One region of the Streptomyces sp. CRCS-T-1 genome, then DNA from elsewhere that is predicted to be linked to it. Evidence: riboswitches for the same ligand, from Rfam matches in the RefSeq annotation. Region 1 holds a riboswitch; each other region holds the start of a gene.
What was found. A riboswitch is a leader RNA that binds a small molecule or an ion and turns the genes downstream of it on or off. The one in region 1 is predicted to bind cobalamin.
Positions count from the first base shown of each region.

Region 2: it holds a riboswitch for cobalamin, as region 1 does, so the genes downstream of both, NNW99_RS11495 (ribonucleoside-diphosphate reductase subunit alpha) here and metE (5-methyltetrahydropteroyltriglutamate--homocysteine S-methyltransferase) in region 1, are expected to answer to the same signal.
Region 3: it holds a riboswitch for cobalamin, as region 1 does, so the genes downstream of both, NNW99_RS00960 (CoA-acylating methylmalonate-semialdehyde dehydrogenase) here and metE (5-methyltetrahydropteroyltriglutamate--homocysteine S-methyltransferase) in region 1, are expected to answer to the same signal.

Region 1 covers NZ_CP101651.1:523,575-530,919, reverse strand. Annotated here, with positions in the region: gene NNW99_RS02380 (LacI family DNA-binding transcriptional regulator) at 1-73, opposite strand, end outside; partial or broken gene NNW99_RS02375 (hydrolase) at 196-360, shown strand; gene NNW99_RS02370 (maleylpyruvate isomerase N-terminal domain-containing protein) at 343-999, opposite strand; gene NNW99_RS02365 (FAD-binding dehydrogenase) at 1,208-3,001, shown strand; gene metE (5-methyltetrahydropteroyltriglutamate--homocysteine S-methyltransferase) at 3,048-5,381, opposite strand; cobalamin riboswitch at 5,547-5,766, opposite strand; gene NNW99_RS02355 (energy-coupling factor ABC transporter ATP-binding protein) at 5,794-6,645, opposite strand; gene cbiQ (cobalt ECF transporter T component CbiQ) at 6,642-7,345, opposite strand, start outside.
Region 2 covers NZ_CP101651.1:2,618,512-2,625,856, forward strand. Annotated here, with positions in the region: gene NNW99_RS11470 (carbohydrate ABC transporter permease) at 1-427, opposite strand, end outside; gene NNW99_RS11475 (extracellular solute-binding protein) at 549-1,829, opposite strand; gene NNW99_RS11480 (GntR family transcriptional regulator) at 2,095-2,859, shown strand; gene NNW99_RS11485 (DUF3311 domain-containing protein) at 2,999-3,253, shown strand; gene mctP (monocarboxylate uptake permease MctP) at 3,250-4,878, shown strand; cobalamin riboswitch at 5,013-5,169, shown strand; gene NNW99_RS11495 (ribonucleoside-diphosphate reductase subunit alpha) at 5,292-7,345, shown strand, end outside.
Region 3 covers NZ_CP101651.1:215,699-223,043, forward strand. Annotated here, with positions in the region: gene mmsB (3-hydroxyisobutyrate dehydrogenase) at 1-12, opposite strand, end outside; gene NNW99_RS00950 (enoyl-CoA hydratase/isomerase family protein) at 9-1,073, opposite strand; gene NNW99_RS00955 (acyl-CoA dehydrogenase family protein) at 1,070-2,218, opposite strand; gene NNW99_RS00960 (CoA-acylating methylmalonate-semialdehyde dehydrogenase) at 2,225-3,748, opposite strand; cobalamin riboswitch at 3,977-4,164, opposite strand; gene ltnD (L-threonate dehydrogenase) at 4,314-5,231, shown strand; gene otnK (3-oxo-tetronate kinase) at 5,233-6,513, shown strand; gene NNW99_RS00975 (aldolase) at 6,510-7,208, shown strand; gene NNW99_RS00980 (MFS transporter) at 7,265-7,345, shown strand, end outside.

The DNA.
Region 1 (7,345 bases):
TCACGTTGGAGACGGTCTTGGGGGAGACGCCGGCGTACTCCGCCACGTCCTTGATCCTGGGTCTGGCCGCCACGCTGTCCCACTCTGCCGACTGCCGAGATCGTACCGACTGATCCCAGGGGCCGTCCGACGGGTTTGCATCGATGTAAACCCGTGGTGCCATGGGCACCGACCGGCACGGGCGACACCCGGCACGGCGGAGCCGAACAGCGCGTCGACTTCCACGGCGCGATCCGCACCGGCGAGAAGCTGCAGTACGTCAGCCCCAAGCTGCCCCACGGGCGGCACACCCTGCGGATCAGGGTCACGGGGGAGCGCAACGCCCAGTCCCGGGGCGCCGGGTCAGCCCAGGTGGATCGGGAACTTCGCGGCCAGATCGCCGAGTTCGGCCCGCTCCGCCTCCGTGGGCGCCCGCCTCCCGGTGCCCACCAGCAGCGCGTCCCGGTCGGTGAACGACGCGGGGAACGCGCTCTCCGCGATCCGCTCCAGCAGTTCGCGGGAGCGGGTGAGCCCCTCCGCCGGCGGCTGCTCCGCGTCCGGGAGGTGCGCGATCAGGTCGAGGTGGTGCAGCGTCCACTCCAGGACGTACACGGAGAGATAGTCCGCCACGGTGAGGACCTCGTCGCGGGTGCCGACCCGGCCGGCCGGGTCGGCGAGCCGGGCGGCGCGGCCGGCGGCGGAGCCGACGTCGTCGAGGTGGAACGTGAGGAGGTGCGGCTCCTCGTACGCGGCGGCGAGCCGGACGGTCAGCGCGTCGAGCGGGTCGTCGCCGGTCGGAGGTGTGGCGGTGACCTCCCAGTAGGTCACCGCGTCACGGGTCGGCTCCCGGTCGGACGGGGTGGCGAGGGTGATCAGGACGTCCTGGGCGTCGATGACCAGATGGCACACCAGGTCCCGCACCAGCCAGCCCGCACAGCCGGACGGCCGGGCGAAGTCCTCGTCGGCCAAGTCGGCGACCGCCGCGCGCAACGCCGTCCAGGAGCGTGAGAAGAGATCCACCTCGGCACCGTAGTGCCGTGCCGTGAGGACGGACAATCGCATTTCGGGCGGCCGGTACGCATCCCTGCCAACTCCCCCACCAGGCCCATGAGTTCCTCGGCGCAGGACTCTGGCGGCCCCGAGAACTCCTGGGCTACCGTCGGTAACACCTCTGGTAGCCCCAGGGGCCTCTCCCGACCCCTGCGCACCTCCAGAAGGAAGGCGGCCCATGGAACACTCGTCAGAACCCGCCGCGTTCACCCGCCGCCGTGCCCTGACCGTCGCGGGCGGTGTGCTCGCCGGTGCCGCTCTCGCGCAGTCGACGTTCCCGGCCTTCGCGGCCGGAGCCGCATCGTCGGACGCGGACGCCATCGTCATCGGCCACGGTCTCGCCGGGCTCGTCGCCACCGCCGAACTGGCCGCCGCCGGACGCAAGGTGCTGCTGCTCGACCAGGAGCCGGAGGCCGGCCTGGGCGGGCAGGCCTTCTGGTCCTTCGGCGGGCTGTTCTTCGTCGACTCCCCAGAGCAGCGGCTCATGGGCATCAAGGACTCGAAGGAACTGGCCTGGCAGGACTGGCTGGGCACGGCCGGCTTCGACCGCGGCATCACCGACCCGTCGGGCCAGGACCACTGGGCCCACAAGTGGGCCGAGGCGTACGTGGACTTCGCCTCGGGGGAGAAGCACTCCTGGCTCGCGGGGCTCGGGATGCAGTGGTTCCCGATCGTCGGCTGGGCCGAGCGCGGCGGCGGCCTCGCGGACGGGCACGGCAACTCCGTACCCCGCTTCCACGTCACCTGGGGCACCGGCCCCGCCGTGGTCGAGCCCTTCGAGAAGAAGGTGCGGGAGGCCGTCGAGGACGGCAAGGTGACGTTCAGGTTCCGCCACCGGGTGGACGACCTGATCGTCACGAACGGTGCCGTCACCGGGGTACGCGGAAAGGTCTTGGAGCCCAGCAGCGCGGCACGCGGCAAGCCCAGCTCCCGCAAGGTCGTCGGCGACTTCGAACTGAGCGCCCCCGTCGTGGTCGTCACCTCGGGCGGCATCGGCGCCAACCACGACCTCGTCCGGCAGAACTGGCCCGCGCGTCTCGGTACGGCCCCGAAGTCCATGATCACGGGTGTGCCCGCGCACGTGGACGGCCGGATGCTCGCGATCACCCAGAAGGCCGGCGGACGGATCGTCAACCCCGACCGCATGTGGCACTACACCGAGGGCCTGAAGAACTACGACCCGATCTGGCCCGACCACGGCATCCGCATCCTGCCCGGCCCGTCCTCCATGTGGTTCGACGCCACGGGCAAGCGCTTCTCCAGCCCCGACATCCCGGGCTACGACACGCTCCACACGCTCAAGTCGATCACCGACACCGGATACGACTACTCCTGGTTCGTCACGACCCAGAAGATCATCGCCAAGGAGTTCGCGCTCTCCGGCTCCGAGCAGAACCCCGACCTCACCGAGAAGAACGTCTGGAAGCTGCTGTCCCGCGTCTGGCAGACCCCAGAGCCGATCGAGCGGTTCAAGGAGAAGGGCGAGGACTTCGTCGTCGCCAAGACCCTGCCCGAACTGGTCGCCGGCATGAACAAACTGACGGGGGACAACCTGATCGACCTGGCCGGCCTCCAGCGCCAGATCGAGGCCCGCGACCGCGAGATCGCCAACCCGTACACCAAGGACGCCCAGGTCATGGGCATCCGCAACGCCCTCGCCTACCCCGGCGACACCCTCAGCCGCACCGCCTCAGCCCACCGGATCCTGGACACCTCCGCCGGACCGCTGATCGCCGTACGCCTCAACATCCTCACCCGCAAGACCCTCGGCGGCCTCCAGACCGACCTCTCCGGCCGCGTCCTGAACGCCTCCGGTAAGCCGATCAGCGGTCTGTACGCGGCCGGCGAGGTCGCCGGCTTCGGCGGGGGCGGCGTCCACGGCTACCGCTCCCTCGAAGGCACCTTCCTGGGCGGCTGCCTGTTCTCGGGCCGCGCGGCGGGCCGGGCGGCGGCGGCCGCGACGGCGACCTGACCCGACCGGGGGCGGGCCATGCCCGGCCCGCCCCCGGCCGCGAGCGTCAGGCGAGTCCGGGCCGCTCCCCGTCCAGTTCGGCGCGGACGGTCCGGGCCGCCGAGACCAGGTTCTCCAGGGACGCGCGGGTCTCGGTCCAGCCGCGGGTCTTCAGGCCGCAGTCGGGGTTGACCCACAGCCGCTCGGCGGGGATGGCCTTCAGGCCGGTGCGCAGCAGATCGGCCGCCTCCTCCGTGCCCGGAACCCGCGGGGAGTGGATGTCGTAGACACCCGGCCCCGCCTCACGCGGATAGCCGTGCGAGGCGAGTTCGCGGGCGACCTGCATATGGGAGCGGGCGGCCTCCAGGCTGATGACGTCCGCGTCGAGGTCGTCGATGGCCTGCACGATGTCGCCGAACTCGGCGTAGCACATGTGCGTGTGGATCTGCGTGTCCGGTCGCACCCCGGCCGTGCTGAGCCGGAAGGCCTCCGTGGCCCACCCCAGATACTCCGGCCGGTCGGCGGCACGCAGCGGCAGCGTCTCGCGCAGGGCGGGCTCGTCGACCTGGATGACCGACGTCCCGGCCGTCTCCAGGTCCCCCACCTCGTCGCGCAGGGCGAGGGCGACCTGCCGGGCCGTCTCGGCGAGCGGCTGGTCGTCACGGACGAAGGACCAGGCGAGCATCGTGACCGGGCCGGTGAGCATGCCCTTGACCGGACGGTCCGTGAGCGACTGCGCGTACGTCGTCCAGCGCACGGTCATCGGCTCGGGGCGCGAGATGTCGCCGGCCAGGATCGGCGGGCGGACGTAGCGGGTGCCGTAGGACTGGACCCAGCCGTGCTGCGTGGCGAGATAGCCGGTGAGCTGCTCCGCGAAGTACTGGACCATGTCGTTGCGTTCGGCCTCGCCGTGCACCAGGACGTCAAGACCGGCCTTCTCCTGGAAGGAGATCACCTCCTGGATCTCGGCCTTGATGCGCTCCTCGTAACCGGCCGTGTCGATCCGGCCCGACCGCAGGTCCGCGCGGGCGGAGCGCACCTCACCGGTCTGCGGGAAGGAGCCGATCGTGGTGGTCGGCAGCAGGGGCAGACCGAGCCGGGTGCGCTGGGCGGCGGTCCGCTCGGCGTACGGCAGCGAGCGGCGGGAGTCCGCCCCGGACACCGCGGCCGTGCGGGCGCGGACCGCCGGGTCGCGGGTGATCGGGGAGTTCGCCCGGGACGACAGGTCCGCCCGGTTCGCGGCGAGTTGCGCGCCGATGGTGTCGGTGCCCTGCGCGAGACCACGCGCGAGGGTGACGATCTCGGCGGTCTTCTGCCGCGCGAAGGCCAGCCAGCGCAGCACCTGCGGCTCGATGTCCCGCTCCGCCGCCGTGTCCAGCGGTACGTGCAGCAGGGAGCAGGAGGCCGAGACGTCGACCCGGTCGGCCAGGCCGAGAAGCGTGCCGAGCCGGGAGAGCGAGGCCGCCAGGTCGTTGATCCAGATGTTGCGGCCGTTGACGACACCGGCGACCAGCCGCTTGCCCGGCAGACCGCCCACCGCCGCCAGATCGTCCAGGTTGGCCGCAGCCGACTCCGTGAAGTCCACCGCGAGCCCCTCGACCGGCGCCTTCGCCAGCACCGGCAGGGCGTTCCCGAGCCGGTCGAAGTACGAGGCGACCAGCAGCTTCGACCGGTCGGTGAGGGCGCCGAGGTCGCGGTAGGCCCGCTCGGCGGCGTTCAGCTCGGCCGGGGTCCGGTCCTGGGCCAGGGCCGGCTCGTCGAGCTGGACCCACTCGGCGCCCGCCGCGCGCAGATCCGCGAGGACCTCGGCGTACACGGGCAGCAGCCGGTCCAGGAGGGTGAGCGGCTCGAAGTCCGCGGGCACCCCCGGGGCGGGCTTGGCGAGGAGCAGATACGTGACCGGGCCGACGAGGACGGGGCGCGCGGTGCGGCCGAGCGCCAGCGCCTCACGCAGTTCGGCGACCTGCTTGGCCGAGTCGGCGGTGAAGACCGTGTCCGGACCCAGCTCGGGCACCAGGTAGTGGTAGTTCGTGTCGAACCACTTCGTCATCTCCAGCGGCGCCACGTCCTGTGTGCCGCGCGCCATGGCGAAGTAGCCGTCCAGGGCGTCCGCCGCGACGGCGTCCCGGTGGCGGTCGGGGATCGCGCCGACCATGACGGTGGTGTCCAGGACGTGGTCGTAGAACGAGAAGTCACCCGTCGGGACCTCGTCGATGCCGGCGTCGGCGAGCTGCCGCCAGTTCGAGGCGCGCAGGTCGGCGGCGGTGGACCGGAGGGCGTCGGCGGTGACGCGGCCCTTCCAGTAGCCCTCGATCGCCTTCTTCAGTTCCCGGTTCTGTCCCTGGCGGGGGTAGCCGTACACGGTGGCCCGTGCTGCCGCGGCTGCGGGCTTGGTGGTCACGGAGATCTCCTTCGCGAGATGAATCCCTGAGATCCCGGCGACGGGACGAGAGCGCGAAGGTGTGACGAACCCGACGGAGTCGACCTCGCGCGGCACAGCGCGGTCGTCCGTCTGGTAAGTACGCCGACCCGCCCTCGAGGTCACCGGAATGTCCGCGCACGTATCGTCCGCGCGCGGGCAGTTGGCAGGTCTTCGGACTCGCGGGCACGTCTCACTGTGTGAGACACCTACTGGCCGTCGCTTCCCGGGCCCTGCGTGGACCCAGTGCGTATGACGGCGGTCGTTCCCGCTCACCGCTGCGGGGCAGTCCCGGATTCCCACCGGGTTCCCTCTTGCGACGCATCCCGTCTGGCGGACGGGGCGAACCAGCTGCACCGCCAGCCTATACACGACAAGGCCGGGGAAGCGACCCTCAGCCGCCGGTCACCGGCCGCTCCGCCGCCAGGGCGGCCAGCTCCTCCGGGGTGCGCGGGCCGGGCGCCGACCCGGTCAACAGCCCCTGCGCGCGCAGGAGGTCCGCGGCGGCGGCACCCCACGGCAACCGCAGCCCCGCCCGCCCGAGGAGATCCGTCCGGGCCAGTGCCGTGGGCGCGGGAGCGAGGTGCGCGCCCTCCGGGGTGAGGAGTGCCGCGTCGTCGGCCCAGCGCAGGGCGAGATCGACGTCATGGGTGGCCATCACCACCGTGGTGCCGCTCGCACGCAGCCCGTCGAGCGTGGCCAGGAGCCGTTCCTGGCCGTCGGGGTCGAGTCCGGCCGTCGGCTCGTCGAGGATGAGCACCCGGGGCCGCATGGCGACCGCGCCCGCGATGGCGGTCCGCTTGCGCTGCCCGTAGGAGAGCAGATGGGTGGGCCGGTCGGCCAGGGCCCCGATGTCCAGGGCGGCGAGCGACTCCGCCACCCGCGCCCGTACCTCGGTGTCGGACAGCCCGAGGTTCAGCGGCCCGAACGACACGTCCTGCTCGACGGACGCCGCGAAGAGCTGGTCGTCCGGGTCCTGCACCACGAGCTGGACGGTCGTGCGCAGCCGGGTCAGGCCCTTGCGGTCGTACGTCACCGGCTGCCCGTCGACCGTCAACCGCCCCTCGTGCGGCCGCAGCCCGCCGCTGAGCAGCCGCATCAGCGTGGTCTTGCCGCTGCCGTTGCGGCCGAGCAGCGCCAGCGCCCGCCCCTCCCGGATGTCGAAGTCGAGGCCGCTGAGCACGGCCGGGCCGTCCTCGTAGGCGAAGGACGCGCCCCGCAGGGCGACGAGGGCGGGCTCGCTCATGTCAGCGGCCTTTCCAGTACGAGGGTGAGGACGGCCAGCGTCGCGAGGAGCGCGCAACTGGCGACCGTGAAGCGGACGGAGACACGGGCCTCGGGCACCAGGACCCGCAGGGTTCCGTCGTAGCCGCGCCCGGCGAGACCGGCCTGGAGGCGGGCCGCCCGGTCGAAGGCCCGGACGAACGCGGTGGCGCCGAGTCCGCCCAGCGAACGCCAGGTGGCGGCCCGTGTGGTGTGCCCGAGCCGGGCGGCCTGCGCGTCGCGGATCCGGCGCACGGAGTCCAGCAGCAGAAAGCTCATGCGGTACGTCACGAGCGCGACATCGACGACCGGCGCCGGGACGCCCGCCCGGACCAGGCGCGGCAGCAGGTCGGACATCGGTGTGGTGAAGGCGAACAGCAGCACCCCGAGGGAGGCCGCCGAGGTGCGCAGCAGCAACTCCCCGGCCCGCAGGGGCCCGTCGTCCGCGAGGGAGACGAAGCTCCCCGGCCCGCCGACCTGGACGAGCAGCGTGAGGGCGCCGGTCACACAGAAGCCCAGCGGCACCCGGTAGGCCCGCCAGAGCCGGCGGCCGGGCACACCGGCCGGCCCCAGCAGCAGGGACACGGCCGTCACCAGCACCAGGGCCGCTCCCGGCCAGGGCGGCAGCGAGATGGCCAACACGGTGAGGCCGAGACCGAGCACGGCCTTGTCCACGGGATGGC
Region 2 (7,345 bases), 2.1 Mb from region 1:
CCACCAGCACGATGTTGATGAGCACCTTCAGCCAGCCGGAGACCCGCTGGAGCAGCAGGGCGAGCGCCATGCCGATCACCATCGTGAAGACGACGGCTCCGGCCGCGAAGACGACGGTGCGCACGACGACGGCCCAGAACTCGCCGTCGCCCAGCACCTTCGCGAAGTTGTCGAACCCGACCGACTCGGCCGGCTGGAAGCCCCACAGCTGGGACTGCCCGAACTTCTGGAAGGACAGGGTGACCAGCCGGGCCAGCGGATAGCCCATGACCAGGGCGAGGATCAGCAGGCAGGGCGCGAGCAGCAGCCAGGGGGCCGTGGCCCCGCCCGACGGCCGCTTCACCCGTGGCAGATCGTCGGCAGGGGGTGGCGGTGCCTGCCGCGGCGGCGGCACCTTGGCGGGGGTGGTGGTGTCTGCGGCACTCATCGCGTGCTCCTCGGCGCTCCCTCAGGTCTGACGGGGCGGGGCTCCGCCCGGTGAACGGCGGCGGGTCTCCGCCAGGTGACGGCGGCGGGGCCCCACCCGGTGAGGGAGCCCCGCCCGCGGGTCACTTCGTGTTGATGACCTTGTCGATCGCGGCGTCCGCGTCCTTGGCGGCGGCCTCGACCGACTTCTTGCCGGTGCCGATGCTCTGCAGCATGGTCTGCAGGATCTGCGCCTTCTCGACCTGGCCCCAGCCGGGGGCCATCGGGACGAACCAGTTGGACTCGGCCGCGGTGGCGGGGACCGCCGTCGCCGGGTCGTTCTTCAGGGTCGCGAGGTCGGTCTTGTTGTTGGGCAGATTGCCCTTGGCCATCAGGCCCTTCTGCCCGGAGGAGCCGGTGTAGGCGTTGATCCACTCGGCGGCGAGGTCCTGCGCGTCGGACTTCACCGGCACGGCGAGGTCGGAGCCGCCCAGGAAGACGGGCATGTTCTTGCCGGACGGGCCGGGCATCACGAAGTTCTCGAGTTTGCCCTTGAGCTTGCCGGTCTTGTCGTTCTTGGGGTCCTCGGCGGTCGCGCCCTCCCAGGCGGCGGCGAAGATCATGGCGGACTTGCCCTGGCCGTAGACGATGTAGCGGTCGGACTCGTCCTTGGTCTTGTCGCCGTGCATGTAGGAGTCGACGACCTTCTTGAACTCGCCCAGGCCCTTGAGGGACTCGGGCGAGGAGAGCGAGGCCTTCCACTGGCCGCCCGACTCGGTGGCGATGGCGCCGCCGGCGTCGTAGACGAAGGACATGGCCGCGTACCAGTCGCGGGTCGGCTGGTACCAGGCGTTGAACTTGCCGCCCTCCTTCTTCTGGATCTTGTCCAGGGCGGCGGTCAGCTCCTTGTAGGTCTTCGGGGGCGTCTTCACCCCGACCGAAGCCGCGATGTCCCCCCGCCAGTTGGCGACGCGGCCGCCGGCGTAGTACGGGACGCCGTAGGTCTTGTCCTCGTAGGTGACCGAGGCCTTGAGGCCGTCCAGCCAGGCGTCGGAGTTGTCGAACTTCGCCGGGTCCAGGGGAGCGAAGGCGCCCTTGACCATGTAGCCGAGCATCTCGGTGTTGCCCATCTCGACCACGTCGGGGGCCTTGTCGGTGGCGAGGACGGCGTCGAGCTTGGCGTTCTTGTCGGGCCAGCCGTAGTACTCGTGGTTGATCTTGAGGCCGGGGTGCTTCTTCTTGACGGCCGCGTCGGCGGCCTTCACCAGCTGCGGCCAGTTGTTCTGGGCGTCGACGGTGAGCCAGACCGTCAGCTCCTTGGCGTCCGCGCCGCCCTTGTCCGAACCACCGCCCCCGCCCCCGCACGCCGCGATGGAGACCATCATGCCCGCGATACCGATCGCGGATATCAGCTTGCGCTTCACGCCACCCTCCTCAGCTGGACCATTGGTGTAGACCAGTAGGGAGGAGCTTGGCCTGGACCACGGGACCTGTCAAGAGGCCCGATAAGGCTCTGACCAGCCGTTATGCGACCTACATATGCAGGGACCTTTAAGTAATAAGCCAGCGAAATACCGGCTGTACACGCCATACTTCAGGTAGACCACTGGACGTGGTGGACTAGACCAAAATCGGCGCCGACGGTATACAAGTGGGATCGTTCGGCGGACCGAGCCGGGAAGGCGGAGCATGAGCACCGACGTCAGCAGTGCGGAGAACGAGAACGGGGCACCCGTCCGTACCGCACGCGTGCCCAAGTACTACCGCCTGAAGAAGCACCTGCTCGACATGACGGACACGCAGGCGCCCGGCACACCGGTCCCGCCCGAGCGCACGCTGGCGGCGGAGTTCGACACCTCGCGCACCACCGTGCGCCAGGCCCTTCAGGAACTGGTCGTCGAGGGCCGGCTGGAGCGCATCCAGGGCAAGGGCACGTTCGTCGCCAAGCCGAAGGTCTCCCAGGCGCTGCAACTGACCTCGTACACCGAGGACATGCGCGCCCAGGGCCTGGAGCCCACCTCGCAGCTCCTGGACATCGGCTACATCACCGCCGACGACCGCCTCGCCGGCCTGCTCGACATCGCGCCCGGCGGACGCGTGCTGCGCATCGAGCGGCTGCGCATGGCCAACGGCGAGCCGATGGCCATCGAGACCACCCACCTGTCCGCCAAGCGCTTCCCCGCGCTGCGGCGGTCACTGGTGAAGTACACGTCCCTGTACACCGCGCTCGCCGAGGTCTACGACGTCCATCTCGCGGAGGCCGAGGAGACCATCGAGACCTCGCTGGCCACCCCGCGCGAGGCCGGCCTGCTCGGCACGGACGTCGGCCTGCCGATGCTGATGCTGTCCCGGCACTCGCTGGACCGGGAGGGACAGCCGGTGGAGTGGGTGCGGTCGGTGTACCGGGGGGACCGGTACAAGTTCGTGGCCCGGCTGAAGCGGCCCGTCGAGTAGCGCACGCCACGCGGACCGCTGGTGGGCCCCGGTTTCTATTGGGTACCGCATTGCGGACGAGGGGTTCCGTTCCCGCCACACCCTGACCTAGATTGCCTGCGCATTACACAGGTGATCACTGAGGGGACGGAGTCGCTTGATGTCGCAAGCCCCAGAAGCCAGCAGAGGGCCGGTGGTGACGCCGATGCGTGTCGTCATCGCCCTGTGCCTCATAGCGCCGTTCGTGGCCATGCTGTGGGTCGGCTCGTACGCCAAGACCGACCCGGCCTTCATCGGGATCCCGTTCTTCTACTGGTACCAGATGGCGTGGGTGCTCATCTCCACCGCGCTGACGATGACCGCCTACAAGCTGTGGCAGCGTGACCAGCGCGCCCGTAAGGAAGGTGCGCGGTGAAGGACGGCGTGAACGGCGTCGCGCTCGCCGTCTTCATCTTCTTCTTCCTGCTCGTCACGGTCATGGGCTTCCTGGCCTCGCGCTGGCGCAAGGCCGAGAACGAGAACAGCCTCGACGAGTGGGGCCTGGGCGGCCGGTCGTTCGGCACCTGGGTCACCTGGTTCCTGCTCGGCGGCGACCTGTACACGGCCTACACCTTCGTGGCCGTTCCGGCGGCGATCTACGCGGCGGGCGCGGCCGGCTTCTTCGCGGTGCCGTACACGATCCTGGTCTATCCGCTGATCTTCACCTTCCTCCCCCGTCTGTGGTCGGTGTCCCACAAGCACGGGTATGTGACGACGTCCGACTTCGTGCGCGGCCGCTTCGGCTCCAAGGGCCTGTCGCTGGCCGTGGCCGTCACCGGCATCCTCGCGACCATGCCGTACATCGCGCTCCAGCTCGTCGGCATCCAGGCCGTGCTGGACGTGATGGGCGTCGGGGGCGGCGAGGACACCAACTGGTTCATCAAGGACCTGCCGCTGCTGATCGCGTTCGGTGTGCTGGCCGCCTACACGTACTCGTCGGGCCTGCGGGCCCCGGCGCTGATCGCCTTCGTCAAGGACACCCTGATCTACATCGTCATCGCGGTGGCGATCATCTACATCCCGATCAAGCTGGGCGGCTTCGACGAGATCTTCGCCAAGGCGGGCGACGCGTACAGCCAGACCAACCCGGCGACGGGTGCGGCGCGCGGTGCGCTGGTGCCGCCGGAGGCGGGGCAGTGGACGTACGCCACGCTGGCGCTCGGCTCGGCGCTCGCGCTGTTCATGTACCCGCACTCGATCACGGCGACGCTGTCCTCGCGCAGCCGTGAGGTGATCCGCCGCAACACCACGATCCTGCCCCTGTACTCGCTGATGCTGGGCCTGCTCGCGCTGCTCGGCTTCATGGCGATCGCGGCCGGCATCAAGGTGCAGAACGGGCAGCTGGCGATCCCGCAGCTGTTCGAGACGATGTTCCCGGACTGGTTCGCGGGCGTGGCCTTCGCGGCGATCGGCATCGGAGCGCTCGTGCCGGCGGCCATCATGTCCATCGCGGCCGCGAACCTCTTCACCCGCAACATCTACAAGGACTTCATCAAGCCGGACGCCACACCGGCGCAGGAGACCAAGGTCTCCAAGCTGGTCTCCCTGCTGGTGAAGGTGGGCGCGCTGGCCTTCGTCCTCACCATGGACAAGACCGTCGCCATCAACTTCCAGCTGCTCGGCGGCATCTGGATCCTGCAGACCTTCCCGGCCCTGGTCGGCGGCCTGTTCACCCGCTGGTTCCACCGCTGGGCGCTGCTCGCGGGCTGGGCGGTCGGCATGATCTACGGCACAGCCGCCGCGTACGGGGTCGCCTCGCCGACCCAGAAGCACTTCGGCGGCTCCTCGAAGGAGATCCCCGGCATCGGTGAGATCGGCTACATCGGCCTCACGGCGTTCGTCCTGAACGTGGTGGTGACGGTGGTCCTCACCTTCGTCCTGAAGGCCCTCAAGGCCCCCGACGGCATCGACGAGACCAAGCCGGAGGACTACACGGCCGACGCGGGCGACCCGGGCGTCCAGGTGGAACTCCCGCCCGCCACCGCCGGCAGCGCCCACTAGGGGCGCGGGGAACAGCGCGAACAACCGCACACAGCCCGCAGCGGGCCGCCGTGAGAAGGATTCACGGCGGCCCGCTGTCACGTGAAGTTGACGCTCTGACACCAATGCGACACAACATCTGGGGGTGCCACCCGAACCCAGCACAAGATGTATGCTCGTGCTCGCTGTCGCCGCAGGGGAATCCGGTGCGAATCCGGAACTGTCCCGCAACGGTGTACTTATGCGTATCCGCCCCCAAGGCGGGGCGCACAGGCTTCAGTCCGAGGACCTGCCGACAGCGCGCCCGGCCGTCCGGCCGGGGTGCCCTGACGTCCGGGCCTCGTGGAATGGGCCGGTGGACGCGACGCCGTGTGCGCTCGTGTGCTGCCCCCTGCCCTGCGCGAGGCCCCTTGCCGAGCGAGGGAGAGCCCCACGTGACCATCGCGCCAGCCGAACCGGTCTCAGCTGCCGAAGAAGAGCACGACGGTCCCGGTGCCGCGCTGCTGCGGACCCTGACCGAGCTGACCGCCGACCTCCCCGACGCCGACCCCGGCCGGGTCGCCGCCGCCGCGTTGCGGGGCCGGTCCGCGCGGGCGGACGAGGCGGAGCTGCGCGAGCTCGCGACGGAGTCGGCCGCCGGCCTCATCTCCGAGGACCCCGCCTACTCCCGGCTGGCCGCCCGTCTGCTGACGATCGGCATCCGTGAAGAGGCCGCCTCGCAGGGTGTCACGTCCTTCACCGAGTCCGTCGCGGTCGGCCACCGCGAGGGTCTGATCGCCGACCGGACCGCCGAGTTCGTGCTCCTGCACGCCGCCCGGCTCGACGCGCTGATCGACCGGGCCGCCGACGACCGCTTCGGCTACTTCGGCCTGCGGACGCTGCACAGCCGCTACCTGCTGCGCCACCCGATCACCCGCAAGGTCGTCGAGACGCCCCAGCACTTCATGCTGCGCGTCGCCGCCGGTCTCGCCGAGGACGACACGGCACAGTCCGTCGACGAGGTCGCCGCGCTCTACGGGCTCATGAGCCGCCTGGACTACCTCCCCTCCTCGCCCACCCTCTTCAACTCCGGCACCCGGCACCCCCAGATGTCGTCCTGCTACCTCCTGGACTCCCCCAAGGACGAGCTGGACTCGATCTACGACCGGTACCACCAGGTGGCGCGGCTGTCGAAGCACGCGGGCGGCATCGGGCTGTCGTACTCCCGTATCCGTTCCCGCGGTTCGCTGATCCGCGGCACCAACGGCCACTCCAACGGCATCGTCCCGTTCCTGAAGACCCTCGACGCCTCGGTCGCCGCCGTGAACCAGGGCGGCCGCCGCAAGGGCGCCGCCGCGGTGTACCTGGAGACCTGGCACTCCGACATCGAGGAGTTCCTGGAGCTGCGCGACAACACCGGCGAGGACGCCCGCCGTACGCACAATCTGAACCTCGCGCACTGGGTGCCGGACGAGTTCATGCGGCGGGTCAACGCCGACGGGCAGTGGTCGCTGTTCTCCCCCTCGGACGTGCCCGAGCTGGTCGACCTGTTCGGCGAGGAGTTCGACGCCGCGTACCGGGCGGCCGAGGCGAAGGGCCTGGCGAAGAAGACCCTGCCGGCCCGTGAGCTGTACGGCCGCATGATGCGCGCCCTCGCGCAGACCGGCAACGGCTGGATGACCTTCAAGGACGCCGCCAACCGCACCGCCAACCAGACGGCCGAGCCGGGCCACGTCGTCCACTCCTCCAATCTCTGCACGGAGATCCTGGAGGTCACCGACGACGGGGAGACGGCGGTCTGCAACCTGGGCTCGGTCAACCTCGGCGCCTTCGTCGACCTGGCCCGCAGGGACATCGACTGGGAGCGGCTGGACGAGACCGTCCGCACGGCCGTGACCTTCCTCGACCGTGTCGTGGACATCAACTTCTACCCGACCGAGCAGGCGGGCCGCTCCAACGCCCGCTGGCGTCCGGTCGGCCTCGGGGCCATGGGCCTGCAGGACGTCTTCTTCAAGCTGCGCCTGCCCTTCGACTCGCCCGAGGCGAAGGCGCTGTCCACCCGTATCGCCGAGCGCATCATGCTCGCCTCCTACGAGGCCTCCGCCGACCTGGCCGAGCGCAACGGCCCGCTGCCGGCCTGGGAGAAGACCCGTACGGCCCGGGGTGTGCTGCACCCCGATCACTACGACGTGGAGCTGACCTGGCCCGAGCGCTGGGCGGCCCTGCGCGAGCGCATCGCCGCGACCGGTATGCGCAACTCCCTGCTCCTCGCCATCGCGCCCACGGCCACGATCGCCTCCATCGCGGGCGTGTACGAGTGCATCGAGCCGCAGGTGTCCAACCTGTTCAAGCGTGAGACGCTGTCGGGCGAGTTCCTCCAGGTCAACTCCTACCTGGTGGACGAGCTGAAGCGGCTCGGCGTGTGGGACGCCCGCAGCCGGGAGGCGCTGCGCGAGGCCAACGGCTCGGTGCAGGAGTTCGCCTGGATCCCCGCGGACGTACGGGCGCT
Region 3 (7,345 bases), 310 kb from region 1:
GGTCCTGCTCACCAGGCGACCTCCTCGGTCGTGCCGGATCCGGCGAGCCCGAGTTCGCGCTCGCCCAGGGGTGCGAAGAAGCGCTCCACGTCGGCGTCGGTGACCTCGTCGAGCGTCGCCGGTGACCAGCGTGGGTTTCGGTCCTTGTCGATGACCTGGGCGCGGATGCCCTCGACCAGGTCGGGTGCGCTCAGCGCCGCGCAGGAGACCCGGTACTCCTGCTCCAGCACCCGCTCCAGCGGGCCGAGCCGGCCGGCGCGGCGCAGGGCGGTGAGGGTGACCTTGAGCGCGGTGGGCGACTTGGCCAGCAGGGTCTCGGCGGTCTCCTTGGCCGCCGGGTCGCCGTGCGCGAGCAGCCGCTGGACGATCTCCTCGACGGTGTCGGAGGCGAAGCAGGAGTCGATCCACTCCCGCCGCCCGGCCAGTTCCCCTTCCGGCGCGGGCCTCACATGCCGGTCCAGGGCTTCCCGTACGGGCAGGCCGGCGAGGTCGTCGACGAACCGCTCCAGCGCCTCGGACGGGACGTAGTGGTCGGCGAGCCCGCACAGCAGGGCGTCCCCGGCGCCGATCTGCGCGCCCGTCAGGGCGAGGTGGGTGCCGAGTTCGCCCGGGGCGAGGGCGAGGAGGTAGGTGCCGCCGACGTCCGGGACGAAGCCGATGCCGGTCTCGGGCATGGCGATCCTCGACCGCTCGGTGACGATCCGGACGCTGCCGTGCGCGGAGACGCCGACGCCGCCGCCCATGACGATGCCGTCCATGACGGCGACGTAGGGCTTGGGGTAGCGGGCGATACGGGCGTTGAGGTGGTACTCGTCGCGCCAGAACGCGCCCGAGGCGGAGCCGTCCCCGTCGCGGGCGTCGTCGTGGATGCCGCGGATGTCGCCGCCCGCGCACAGGCCGCGCTCCCCCGCGCCGGTGATGACGACGGTCTCGACGGCCGGGTCCCGTTCCCATTCGGTCAGGGCCTCGTCGATGCGGCGCACCATGCCGTGGGTGAGGGCGTTGAGGGCCTTGGGCCGGTCGAGGACGATGTGGGCGGCCCGGCCCGTCGTACGGAAGAGGACGTCGGTCATCCGAGTGCCTCCGTCAGGCCGCGGGCCACGATGACGCGCATGATCTCGTTGGTTCCTTCCAGGATCTGGTGGACTCGCAGGTCACGGACGATCTTCTCGATGCCGTACTCGCTGAGGTACCCGTACCCCCCATGCAGTTGGAGGGCGCGGTCGGCCACCGAGTACCCGGTGTCGGTGGCGAAGCGCTTGGCCATCGCGCACAGGTACGGCGCCTGCGGGTCGCCGACGTCGAGCGCGTGGGCGGCCTGCTGGACGAGGGCGCGGGCGGCGGCGAGTTCGGTGGCCATGTCGGCGAGCCGGAAGCGCAGTGCCTGCGCGTCGAGCAGCCGCTGCCCGAACGCCTCACGGTCGGCGAGGTGGGCGAGGCTGCGGTCGAGGGCGCTGCGGGCGCCGCCGAGCGAGCAGGCGGCGATGCCGAGCCGTCCGCCGTTGAGGCCGTTCATCGCGATGCGGAAGCCCTGCCCCTCGCGGCCGAGGAGCCGGTCGGCGGGCAGCCGGACGCTGTCCAGGACGACCTGGCGGGTCGGCTGGGCGTTCCAGCCCATCTTCCGTTCGTTGGCGCCGAAGGTGACGCCGGGGTCGTCCTTGTCGACGATGAACGCGGAGACGCCGTCGGGCCCGTCGCCGCCGGTGCGGGCCATGACGATGTACAGCTGGGAGGCCCCGGCTCCGGAGATGAACTGCTTGACGCCGGTGAGGATCCAGTGGTCGCCGTCCCGGACGGCCCGGGTGGTGAGGGCGGCGGCGTCCGAGCCCGCGCCGGGTTCGGTCAGGCAGTAGCTGGCGAGGTCCTCCATGGCGCACAGCCGGGGCAGCCGGCGTTCGCGCTGGGCGGCGTCGCCGTACCGGTCGATCATCCAGGCGACCATGTTGTGGATGGAGAGGTACCCGGCGATGGACGGGCAGCCGGAGGCGAGGGACTCGAAGACGAGGACACCGTCGGCGCGGGTCAGGCCCGAACCGCCCGACTCCTCACCGACGTAGACGCCGCCGAGCCCCAGTCCGGCCGCCTTGCGCAGGACGTCGACGGGGAAGTGCTTGTCGCGGTCCCAGTCGAGGGCGTGCGGGGCGAGGTGGTCCTGGGCGAAGTCGAGGGTGGTCTCGACGAGGGCCTGCTGGTCCTCGGTGAGCAGGGTGCTGGTCATGGTCGCTCAGCCCATCGTGGGGATCGTGAAGCTCGCGCCTTCGCGCAGCCCGGCGGGCCACCGCGAGGTGACCGTCTTCGTACGGGTGTAGAAGCGGATGGCGTCGGGGCCGTGCTGGTTGAGGTCGCCGAAGCCGGAGCGCTTCCAGCCGCCGAAGGTGTGATAGGCGACCGGCACCGGGATGGGCACGTTGACGCCGACCATGCCGGTGTTGACCCGCCGGGTGAAGTCGCGGGCGGTGTCCCCGTCGCGGGTGAAGATGGCGACGCCGTTGCCGTAGAGGTGCTCGCTGGGCAGGCGCAGGGCCTCCTCGTAGTCGGCGGCGCGTACGACGGAGAGGACCGGGCCGAAGATCTCCTCCTGGTAGACGCGCATCGCCGGGGTGACCCGGTCGAAGAGGGAGGCGCCGGCGAAGAAGCCGTTCTCGTGTCCGGGCAGGACGAAGTCCCTTCCGTCCACGACGAGTTCCGCGCCTTCCTCCACACCGAGATCGACGTAGGAGCGCACGCGGTCGACGGCGTCCTGGCCGACCAGCGGCCCGAAGTCGGCCTCCGGGTCGTCGCTGCGGCCGATGCGCAGGCTGCCGATGCGTTCCTTCAAGCGGGCCACCAGCGCGTCGGCGGTGTCCTCTCCGACCGGGACGGCGACGGAGATCGCCATGCACCGCTCCCCCGCCGAGCCGTAGCCCGCGCCGATGAGGGCGTCCACGGCCTGGTCGAGGTCGGCGTCCGGCATCACGATCATGTGGTTCTTGGCGCCGCCGAAGCACTGGGCGCGCTTGCCGTGGGCGGCGGCGGTGGCGTAGACGTGCGCGGCGATCGGCGTGGAGCCGACGAAGCCGAGGGCCTCGACCCGGGGGTCCTCGAGCAGGGTGTCGACGGCTTCCCGGGCGCCGTTGACGACGTTGAGGACGCCGGGCGGCAGACCGGCCTCCAGGAACAGTTCGGCGAGGCGCAGCGGGACGGACGGGTCGCGCTCGGACGGCTTGAGGATGAAGGCGTTTCCGCAGGCGAGGGCGGGTGCGGCCTTCCACAGGGGGATCATCGCCGGGAAGTTGAAGGGCGTGATCCCGGCGACGACACCGAGGGGCGCGCGCAGGGAGTGGACGTCGATGCCGGTGCCGGCGTTGTCGGTGAACTCGCCTTTGAGAAGGTGCGGGATTCCTGCCGCGAACTCGACGACCTCAAGCCCGCGCTGGAGGTCTCCGTGGGCGTCCGCGATGGTCTTGCCGTGCTCGCAGGACAGCAGCCGGGCCAGCGAGTCCTTCTCCTCCTCGACGAGTTGCAGGAACCTCATGAACACCCGGGCGCGGCGCTGCGGGTTCCACTCGGCCCACTCGCGTTGCGCGTGCGCGGCGTCGGCGATCACCGCCTCGGTCTCGGCCCGGCTCGCGAGGGGCACATGGGCCTGGACCTCGCCGGTGTTGGGGTCGTACACATCGCCGTACGTCCCCGAGGTTCCCGGGGTGTGCTTGCCGCCGACGAAATGGGTCAACTCACGGACGGGGGCGTGGTCTTGTACGCGGACCATCGGTGCCTGCTCTCTCGTCAGGTGGTCCGGGACGGCGCGCGGGTCCGTCGCACACGGACGCGGTGGCGTGCGGGTGCGGGGGCTGCGCGAGATCGCGTATGGCGAGGACCGTCAGAGGGTGACGGCCGGGCGCTGGACGATCCGTCGGGCACGACGGACGCGTCGGGCGGGTCCTCCGGGGTCGTGGGTGCACACCGGTGCCATGCGTGTCAGCTCCATCCTCGTGGACAACACGGAACATCCCACGGCCGGTATCCTGACTCCCGGATCAGCACACGCCGTCCGCCTTCCCGACATCCAGCTCGTCAGTGGCGTCCTGCTCGACGGCGTACTCCCCGGTCACAGTGGCGGGACCGTGCCGGATTCACACCGGCTTCCCTGCACCGCGGGCTTACACCGCGACTATATAGTTGGACGTCCTAGTAAATCCATCCCCCATCAGTGCGTGACGGACATCACACCTTGCATTCCGTCGTCCTCAGGTCATCATATGACCTGATCTCCCGGCGGGCTGGTTGATGCGACCTGCCTCCGGACAGCACGGCACGGCAAGGATGGGCAGGGCATGAGCGACCGGAACGAGCCCGCGCGACCGCGGGTGGGCGTGGTGGGTCTAGGAGCCATGGGCCTCGGGATGGCCCGGAGCCTGCGGGCGGCCGGGTACGACGTCGGCGTCCACGATCTGCGGCCGGAGACGGCCGCGGACTTCGCCCGCGAGGGCGGGACGGCGTTCGGGACCTGTGGCGAGCTGGCAGCCTCGGTGGACGTCCTGGTCGGCGTGGTGGTCAACGCCGCGCAGGTCGAGGCCGTGCTGTTCGGTGCCGAGGGCGCGGCCGGCCGGCTCCGCCCCGGCTCCGTCTTCGTCATGTGCTCCACGGTCGATCCGGGCTGGTCCGCCGCGATCGAAGGCCGCCTGGCCGAGCGGGGCGTGCTCTACCTGGACGCTCCCATCTCCGGCGGCGCCGCCCGCGCGGCGGCCGGTGAACTCACCATGATGACGTCCGGCTCCACCGAGGCGTACTCGCTCGCCGACCCGGTGCTCGAGGCCATGAGCAGCACCGTCTACCGCCTGGGAGAGCGCGCCGGGCTCGGCTCGAAGGTCAAGATCGTCAACCAGCTGCTCGCGGGCGTGCACATCGCCGCCGCGGCCGAGGCGATGGCCCTCGGCATCAAGGCGGGCGTCCCCGCCGAGGCGCTCTACGAGGTCATCACGCACAGCGCCGGCAACTCCTGGATGTTCGAGAACCGTATGGCCCATGTGCTCGACGGCGACTACACGCCCCTCTCGGCCGTCGACATCTTCGTCAAGGACCTCGGGCTGGTGCTGGACTCCGCGAGGCCGGAACGCTTCCCGCTCCCCCTCGCCGCCACCGCCCACCAGATGTTCCTCCAGGCGTCGGCGTCCGGACTGGGTGCCGAGGACGACAGCGCGGTCATCAAGATCTTCCCGGGGGTCGACCTGCCCAAGCCGGTGGAGGCCTGACATGTCAATCCGTCTCGGATGCATCGCCGACGACTTCACCGGCGCCACGGACCTCGCCAACAATCTGGTGCGCGCGGGCATGCGCGTGGTCCAGCTGATCGACACACCACCGGCCGACGCCGAGCAGGCGATCGACGCGGACGCCGTGGTCATCGCCCTCAAGTCGCGGACCGTCCCGGCCGCCGACGCCGTCGAGGCGTCGCTGCGGGCACTGGCGTGGCTGCGGTCCCTGGGCGCCGAGCAGGTCTACTTCAAGTACTGCTCCACCTTCGACTCGACCCCGGCCGGGAACATCGGGCCGGTGACCGAGGCCCTGATGGACGCGCTGGGCACCGACTTCACGGTCGCGACGCCGGCGTTCCCCGACAACGGGCGCACGATCTTCAAGGGGCATCTCTTCGTCGGCGACGTGCTGCTCAGCGACAGCGGCATGCGCCACCACCCGCTCACGCCGATGACCGACTCCAATCTGGTCTCCGTGCTCGGCGCGCAGACCACGCGGGAGGTCGGCCTAGTCGACCACACGGTGGTCGCCGACGGCGTCGAGGCGATCCGGGCCCGCGTCGACGCCCTGCGCGAGGACGGCTTCGGGCTCGCCATCGTCGACGCCGTCTCCAATGACGACCTGGTGCGTCTGGGCGCGGCGGTCCAGGGGTTCCCGCTGGTGACCGCGGGCTCGGGGCTGGCGATCGGCCTGCCCGCGAACTGGGGGTTCGAGCCGTCCCGCGCCGCCGCGCAGCTGCCGCCTCCCGCCGGCCACCGAGCGATCGTCTCGGGGTCGGTCTCCACAGCGACCAACCGTCAGGTCCTGGAATACCTGAGCACAGGCCGGCCCGCCTTCAGCGTGGACCCGCTGCGCGTGGCCGCCAGCGAGGACGTGGTCGAACAGGCCCTGGCCTTCGCCGAATCGCATCTGGACGACGGTCCTGTGCTCGTCTACTCCACCGAGTCCGCCGACACCGTCCGTACCGTGCAGGGCCGGCTCGGAGCCGCCGAGGCCGGTGAGCTGGTGGAACGGACGCTGGCCCGCATCGCCCAGGGGCTCGTGGCCCGTGGCGTGCGCCGGCTCGTCGTCGCGGGAGGTGAGACCTCGGGGGCGGTCGTCCAGGCGCTCGGTGTCACCGGGCTCCGGATCGGGCCGCAGATCGACCCCGGTGTGCCCTGGTGCGCCGCGGCACTGCCCGACGGGGAGACGCTCCACATCACGCTCAAGTCCGGCAACTTCGGCGGCCCCGACTTCTTCACCCGCTCCTTCGCACTCCTGGACGAGGAGGCAGCATGACCCCGCAGCCGAGCACCGCCGCCCAGGCAGCGCAGGACGAGGCGGTCGACCACGCCCGCCGCGAGATCGTCCGCGTCGGCACCAGCCTGTTCGCCCGGGGCTACGTCCATGCCAGCGCGGGCAACATCAGTGCCAAGGTGGGCGACGACCATCTGATCACGCCCACCGACGCCGCCCTGGGATTCCTCGAACCCGGCCGCCTGGCACTGGTCGACGCCCGGGGCGAGCAGATCGCGGGCGACCGTGCCAGCAAGACCCTTACGCTCCATCGGCGCATCTGTGCCGCCGACCCCACGGCCCGGTTCGTCGTCCACACCCACTCCACGCACCTGGTCGCGCTCACCCTGGCCGGGGTGTGGAGCGCCGCGGACGTGCTGCCGCCGATCACGCCCTACTACGTGATGAAGGTCGGGCACGTGCCGCTCATCCCCTACCACCGGCCCGGCGACCCCCGCGTAGCCGACCTGGTGACCGCCCTCATCGCCGACCACGCAGCGAGCCGAACGCCCATCAGGGCGGTGCTGCTGGACCGGCTGGGCCCCGTGGTCTGGGGCCCCGACGCGGCCACCGCACTCGCCGTCCTCGAAGAACTCGAGGAGACGGCACGTCTCTGGCTCCTGACCGACCGTCGCCCCGAGCCGCTCCCCCCTCACGCGCTCGATGAACTGAGGTCCACGTTCAACGCCGCGTGGTGACCCGCCTCTCCCCTGCCGGAGAATTCCCCTGAGCCGCTCAAAGGATCTCCATGTCCATGCCTATATCGGCGTCCCAAGTCTCCGACGTCGCCCGTGAGAACGCCGTCTTCCGCAAGGTCGTACGACGTATCGTCCCC